Rhodopseudomonas boonkerdii: one gene and its partner. The protein of the gene in region 2 interacts with the protein of the main gene of each other region in a pairwise test. Links are inferred from orthologs where the notes say so. Each region holds a gene or a part of one and is shown on either strand. Other genes may lie near its edges.

Region 1 (3,717 bases), 2.8 Mb from region 2 along the record:
CCTCGATCTCACGGCAAAGTGCTTCCGCCTTCTCCAATGCGGGTGCCATCAGTTCCGCGGAAACATCGCCCTCGTCGGAAAAATCGATGCCGACTTCCACCAGGGCCAATGCTTCGATGATCTGCTGGCGCCAGTTTCTCGCTTTGTCGCCGAGCAGACCCTTGAGCTGGCGCAGCGCCTGTTTGCGCTGACGGTCGGTATCAGCATGGATGAGATCGTCGAGACCTTCGGCTTCGGTCAGATCGAGCTTGCCGTTTTCGAAAGCACGACGCGTGAATTCGCCGGGTTCCGCCGGACGCAAACCGGGGATGGCAGCAAGTGCGTCGAACAATGCGACGAGAACCGCACGGCCTCCATGAATGTGAAATTCGGCAGTGTCCTCACCGGTGGCACTGGCGGGCGCGGGAAACCAAAGCACCATGGCATCGTCGATCGGGCCCAGTTTCTCGTCGGCGAGCAACACATGGGTGGCCGCGCGAGGTATCGGTCGCTTTTTTGCGAGGCGCTCAAGCGCAATGCCGGCGCGAGTGCCGGAGACCCGCACAATAGCAATCGCGGTCGGGGGCCGACCGGAGGATAATGCGTAGATAGTCTGGTCGCGCGGATGCATCGCCTATTTGACGACGGTGGGGGTGTGGCGCAACGGGATTCTCGCTCCGGCCCTCATCCTGCCGCTCCGCCCTCACCCTGAGGAGCGCGCATCGCGCGCGTCTCGAAGGGTGGCCACAGATTCAGAGCCAGGCCAGCTCATGGTTCGAGACGGCGCTTCGCGCCTCCTCGCCATGAGGAATGGAGTGTGTGGCATCACAACAAAAAAGGCGCCGCTGCAGAACAGCGGCGCCTTTCAATTTCAGAACCAAAAAAACCTTACGTATTCATCGAATCGAAGAACTCCGAATTACTCTTCGTGTTGCGGAGCTTGTCGAGCAGGAAGTCGATGGCGTCCATGGTGCCCATCGGATTGAGGATGCGGCGCAGAACATACATCTTCTTGAGCACCTGCGGATCGGTGATGAGCTCTTCCTTACGGGTGCCCGAACGCGAAATGTCGATGGCCGGGAAGGTCCGCTTGTCCGAGACCTTGCGGTCAAGGATGAGTTCGGAGTTACCGGTACCCTTGAACTCTTCGAAGATGACCTCGTCCATGCGGCTGCCGGTATCGACCAGCGCGGTGGCGATAATGGTGAGCGAGCCACCTTCTTCCACATTTCGCGCGGCGCCGAAGAAGCGCTTCGGACGCTGCAGCGCATTGGCATCGACACCGCCGGTCAGCACCTTGCCCGAAGACGGAACAACGGTGTTGTAGGCGCGACCGAGGCGGGTGATCGAATCCAGCAGGATCACCACGTCGCGGCCGTGTTCGACCAGGCGCTTAGCCTTCTCGATCACCATTTCAGCAACCTGGACGTGGCGGGTGGCCGGCTCGTCGAAAGTCGAGGACACGACCTCGCCCTTCACAGAGCGCTGCATGTCGGTGACTTCTTCCGGACGTTCGTCGATCAGAAGAACGATCAGATAGCACTCCGGGTGATTGGCCGTGATCGAATGCGCGATGTTCTGCATCAGCACGGTTTTGCCCGTGCGCGGCGGCGCGACGATCAAAGCACGCTGGCCCTTGCCGATCGGGGCAACAATATCGATGACGCGCGGCGACAGATCCTTGCGGGTCGGGTCTTCCAGTTCGAGACGGAAGCGCTCGTTCGGAAACAGCGGCGTCAGGTTGTCGAAATTGACCTTATGCTTTGACTTCTCGGGATCCTCGAAGTTCAGCGTGTTGACCTTGAGCAGCGCGAAATAGCGTTCGCCTTCCTTCGGGCTGCGGATATGGCCTTCGACGGTATCGCCGGTACGCAGGCCAAAACGGCGGATCTGCGAGGGCGAGACGTAAATGTCGTCCGGGCCGGGAAGGTAATTGGCGTCCGATGAACGGAGAAAACCGAAGCCGTCGGGCAAAACCTCAACGACGCCTTCGCCGATGATGTCGGTTTCCTGCAATGCCAGCTGCTTGAGGCAGGCGAACATCAGTTCCTGCTTGCGCATGGTGCTGGCATTTTCGACCCCAAGCTCTTCCGCAAACGAGACGAGCTCGGCTGGCGTCTTGGCCTTGAGGTCTTGAAGTTTCATTTCCCGCATTGGGGGTGGTCCTGTGGAGAATCGGTGGGGAGGTGCAAGCTGCTGGAGAGGTGCGGACGCTCAGAAGAGTCACGAAAGCCCGCAGGTCCCCGGCAACGAAGTCTTGAGCGATAAAGGTGCTGAAGAAGCTTCAAGCCTGATGCAGCGGCCGGCGGATTTCAAAAGCCGGGTCGAACCGCATCGCCTGCGTCGGGTGGGAGAGCCACGAACATATGGGACATCCGACCAACGCGCAAGATCGCCGGAAGTGCCAGGATGTCAGAAAATCTCCTCCTGGGCTCCGACCATGGCGTTCTGTACGGTCCCGGCTTTTTGAAGCAGCGCTTCGTGCCGCCCCGCCCCCGGGACACCGGGCCCTAAAACGGCTTCACCACCACCAGAATGACGATCAAGATCATCAAGACAGTCGGTATCTCATTGATAATTTTATAAAATTTAGCGCTACGTGTGTTACGGTCGAGGGCGAAATCGCGCACCCGGGCGGTCAGGAAGCCATGAACGCCGGACATTAGCAGCACCAGCAACAGTTTGGCGTGAAGCCAACCGGAATTGAACCAGCTACCGGACCACGCGAGGTAGAGACCGAGAAGCCAGGTTGCGATCATCGCCGGGTTGATGATCGCCTTGAGCAACCGGCGCTCCATCACCTTGAAGGTTTCGGACTGTTTTGAGCCGATCTCGGCGTCGCAGTGATAGACGAACAACCGAGGCAGGTAGAGCATCCCCGCCATCCAGGAAATGACGGCGATGATGTGTAAAGCCTTCGCCCATTCATACATTGCTAAGCCTTGCCATCTATCAGAGTGCTCGGTGTCTTGAGGGGAACATGTGCACGGGATTGCCGTTGTTTCGCAAGCGAGGTCCGTGCGGTGATCCCCGCTCTATCGGCATGGGCCCTCTTCCTCAAATCTACTATTAGATTCTTAAGGTTTGAGTCTGATTGGCCGTGGATTTAGCCGGCACAATCCTGTCCCCGCATTGTCCCGTACTTGTGCACATGGCGGTCGGAATTGTTCGCGAGCCTCTTGTCATCGGCAAAGACAAGCAATGCAGGAACTTGTCGTGCGTTCGGTCAGGATTCCGGAGAGACAAATTCACATAACCCCATTATCATGACGGACACCGCCAAACGGTATCCCCGCTGGCAGGCCTGTGAAAAAGAATCCGGGTTATCCCGGTCGTCGCGCCATCGCCGCGAAACGGGGCGAAGAGCTCCACAGGGATTCACAGAACACACAGGGTTATGGTGCATACCACCGGCAGCTTTTTTCATCTTCATCTGGTGTCCGACTCCACCGGCGAGACGCTGATTACCGTCGCCCGGGCGGTCGCCGCGCAATATTCCAATGTGACGCCCGTGGAGCACGTCTACCCCCTGGTTCGCAGCCAGAAGCAGCTTGACCGCGTGCTGACCGAGATCGAGGAAGCGCCCGGAATCGTATTGTTCACGCTGCTGGAAAAGGATCTGGTCGAACGACTGGAAGCGAAGTGCCAGGAAATCAATTCGCCCAGCCTGTCGATCATCGGCCCGGTGATGCAACTGTTCCAGAACTATCTCGGCGCTTCGACCTCCGGCAGGGTCGG
Region 2 (3,751 bases):
CCGAATTTGCTGATCACCACATCGCGCTTGGTCTCATCCACGCGGACGGTCATGTCGAAATGGCCGTCATGCAGTTCCTTCGCAAGCACCTCGGCGTTGCGATGCAGCCAGCTGACGCCGGCACCGTCCGATGCGTCGACGGAGAGGTCGAGGGTGACACGGGTCGATGCAAGACGGTCCTCGATGGCGGTGAGGAGTTCAGTGACGCCCTCGCCCGTCACGGCCGAGACCATGAAGACCGGATTGTCCGCCGGTTTTCGCGCGGCAATGTTCGCGAGGTTCTCCCGCTGCTCCGCGTCAAAACGGTCGATCTTGTTCCAGACTTCGAGGATACGCGCGCCGGCATCGATGTCGATACCGAGCTGGCGCAACACATTGTCGACATCGCTCTGCTGCGCTTCAGCATCTTCATGCGAGATGTCGCGCACGTGCAGGATGATATCAGCTTCGAGCACCTCTTCCAGTGTGGCGCGAAACGCTGCCACGAGCTGGGTTGGCAGATTGGAGATGAAGCCGACAGTGTCGGACAGCATCGCCTTGCCGCCATGGGGCAGCGTCAGCGCACGCAACGTCGGATCGAGGGTCGCGAACAGCATGTCCTCGGCTTGCACATCGGCGCGCGTCAGGCGATTGAACAGCGTGGACTTGCCGGCATTGGTGTAACCAACCAGCGCGACGACACGATACGGCACGCGCCGGCGGCCGGCGCGATGCAGCCGGCGTGTCGCCTGCACTTTCTTGAGATCGTTTTCGAGCCGCGTGATGCGCTCGCCGATCATGCGGCGGTCCGCTTCAATTTGCGTTTCGCCGGGACCGCCCATGAAGCCGAAGCCGCCGCGCTGACGCTCCAGATGGGTCCACGACCGCACCAGACGACTGCGCTGATAGTTGAGATGCGCGAGCTCGACCTGCAGCGTGCCCTCTTTCGTTTTTGCACGGCGGCCGAAGATTTCGAGAATGAGGCCGGTGCGGTCGAGCACCTTGGCCTTCAACTCCTTTTCCAGATTGCGCTGCTGGATCGGCGACAGCGCGCAGTCCATCACCACGATGCCGATCTCGTTCGCGGCGATGAGGCCGGCGATCTCCTCGACCTTGCCCTTGCCGAGATAGGTGGCCGGGCGGATCTGGCTGAGCGGCGCGGCGACGGCCTCGATCACATCGAGATCGATGGCGCGCGCGAGTCCCACCGCCTCTTCGAGGCGCGCATCGGTGTCGCGGATGTGCGCATAGGCTGCCGCCTCGGCATCACCGCGGCGCTCGCGCAAATAAGGGCCGACCACGAGAACGCGGCCGGTCGATTCGCTGCCGGCCGTGGGACGGTCGGCAGCATTGCCTTCGAAGCTACGAAATTCCAATCAAGCGTCTCTTAAGCGTTCGCTCAGGCCTCTTCGCCGCCTTCGAACAACTGGATCGGCGCGCCCGGCATGATGGTCGAGATCGCATGCTTATACACCAGCTGCGAGTGACCGTCGCGGCGGAGCAGAAGACAGAAATTGTCGAACCAGGTGACGATACCCTGCAATTTGACGCCGTTCACGAGGAAGATCGTCAGGGGGGTCTTGGTCTTGCGAACGTGGTTGAGGAAGGTGTCCTGTAGATTTTGTGCGCGGTCTGCCGCCATTTTTCTTAATCCCGCAGTCTGTTGTGTCTGTTTTGTTGCTTTTATTGCGCCGGGCCTGCCCTCTTTTCCGGGTTATTGCCTGGCCGCTGCATCGCCCAAAGATCCCCCTCGGGGCGCACAGCGCTGCAATTAGACGGCAGACGGCGTGTGAAGGCAAGCCGCCACACGGAAAACCTGCCTAGAAAGGCAGCAAACCTCAGCCAATGTCCGCAAATTTATGGAATTCCTGGCGCAGACGGAGTGCAGTCGGTCCCGGTTTACCGTCGCCAATGCTCTTTCCATCAATGGCGATCACCGGCATGACGATCTGACTCGCCGAGGATACGAAGGCTTCTGCGGCATTGGCCGCCTCCTCCGGCGTAAAGTTCCGCTCCTCGAGCTTGAGCTGGAGAGAGGCCAGAACCTCGACCAGAACCGCACGGGTGATGCCAGACAGGATGCCACGCTCGGCACTCTTGGTGACCACCTTGCCGTCCTTGGTGATGATCCAGGCATTGCAGGATGCGCCTTCGGTCACGAAGCCGTCCGCGTCGACATACCAGGCCTCATAGGCCCCTTTGTCGCGAGCCTCCTGGCGAGCAAGCACGTTGGGCAGCAGACCGACGCTCTTGATATCCACGCGCGGCCAGCGGTTCTCGGCCGTGGTGATGACTTTTACGCCGCGTTCGGCAGCCGCCTGGTTCTTCGCGAAGTTCAGCGACTTGGCGGTGACGACCACGCTCGGCTTTACCTCGGGCGACGGGAAGCCATGGTCGCGATGGGCAACGCCGCGGGTGACCTGCAGATAGACGATACCGTAATTGATGCGGTTACGGCGAACGACCTCCTGCATGATGACCTTGAGCGAGGTCAGCGCCATCGGCATGGCGATGCGCAGTTCGCCCAGCGAGCGTTCCAGCCTCGCCATATGGCGGGGAAAATCGACCATTTTGCCGCCGATGATCTCGCAAACCTCATAGACGCCGTCGGCGAATTGGTAGCCGCGGTCCTCGACGTTCACAGCGGCATCGCTGAGGTGCTGGTAGAGGCCGTTGACATAGGCGATGCGCGACATGGTGGCGGATTCCGGTTTGTTGTTTCGTGGGATCTATAACACAAACACCATCCCGCAGGATGGGTAGAGCGAAGGCGCAAAGCGCCGGAGCAACCCCTCGGCGGAGCCTGCCACGGGCGACGATCAGCATGGGCTCGGCGTTTTACCCCACGCCGAGCGCTTTCAGTTTGCGATGCAGAGCCGAGCGCTCCATGCCGACGAATTCGGCGGTGCGCGAGATGTTACCCGAGAAACGGCTGATCTGCGCAATCAGGTAATCGCGTTCGAACACCTCGCGGGCCTCGCGCAGCGGCAGGCCCATGATGTGCTCGCCGTTGTTCGAAGTCGGCATCGACGGCACCATGGAGCCCACATCCTGCGGAAGCATGTCGGCCGTGATGATGACCTCCGGCCCGCCGCCGGCGAGGATCATCACACGCTCGACATTGTTGCGGAGCTGGCGGACATTCCCGGGCCAGACGTGGGACTGCAGCACGGCCATGGCGTCCTGACCGATCTGACGCTTGGGCAAACCGGTATTGGCCGAGATCTGCTCCATGAAGAACTCGATCAACTCCGGAATGTCCTCGCGATGCTCGGACAGCGGCGGGACGCGGATCGGCACGACCGACAGGCGGTGATAGAGATCTTCGCGGAAGGTGCCGGCAGCGATCTCCTCTTCAAGATTCCGCGCCGTCGACGAAATGATGCGGACGTCGACGCTGACTTTGGTCGTGCCCCCTGCCCGCATAAAGGTTTGATCGACAAGCACGCGAAGAATCTTGTTCTGGGTCTCGCGCGGGAGATCGCCGATCTCGTCGATAAACAGCGTGCCGCCATGGGCCTCCTCAAGCGCGCCGGCCTTGCGCTGCTGCTCGCCATTGCTCTGTTCGGTGCCGAACAGCTCCAGCTCCATGCGTTCCGGCGTGATGGCCGCAGCATTGATCACCACGAAGGGACCATTGGCGCGGGACGACGAGGCGTGCAGCGTGCGTGCTGCGAGCTCCTTGCCGGCGCCGGAGGGACCGACGATAAGGATGCGGCTGTTGGCCTTGGCGGCGCGGTCGATGGTCTGGCGGAGCTGGTTCATCGCCGCG

What was found.
Region 1: the proteins of hfq (region 2) and rho interact in binary tests that used the Escherichia coli proteins (3 or more experiments, as listed by UniProt). The link is inferred for Rhodopseudomonas boonkerdii from one-to-one orthologs.

Annotation. Positions count from the first base shown.
Region 1 is NZ_CP036537.1:289,572-293,288, forward strand. The notes cover bases 1-2,940. They hold rho (transcription termination factor Rho), read right to left. Parts: upstream 2,134-2,940; coding sequence 868-2,133; downstream 1-867. Other genes in these bases: mnmE (tRNA uridine-5-carboxymethylaminomethyl(34) synthesis GTPase MnmE), read right to left, coding at 1-610; hemJ (protoporphyrinogen oxidase HemJ), read right to left, coding at 2,490-2,912. Also shown: E0H22_RS01330 (pyruvate, water dikinase regulatory protein), read left to right, coding at 3,380-3,717. UniProt on the Escherichia coli protein: Facilitates transcription termination by a mechanism that involves Rho binding to the nascent RNA, activation of Rho's RNA-dependent ATPase activity, and release of the mRNA from the DNA template.
Region 2 is NZ_CP036537.1:3,042,969-3,046,719, reverse strand. Bases 1-2,975 are described here. They hold hfq (RNA chaperone Hfq), read right to left. Parts: upstream 1,622-2,975; coding sequence 1,379-1,621; downstream 1-1,378. Other genes in these bases: ntrX (nitrogen assimilation response regulator NtrX), read right to left, coding at 2,818-2,975; E0H22_RS13970 (D-amino-acid transaminase), read right to left, coding at 1,818-2,675; hflX (GTPase HflX), read right to left, coding at 1-1,355. Outside these bases: more of ntrX, read right to left, coding at 2,976-3,751. UniProt on the Escherichia coli protein: RNA chaperone that binds small regulatory RNA (sRNAs) and mRNAs to facilitate mRNA translational regulation in response to envelope stress, environmental stress and changes in metabolite concentrations.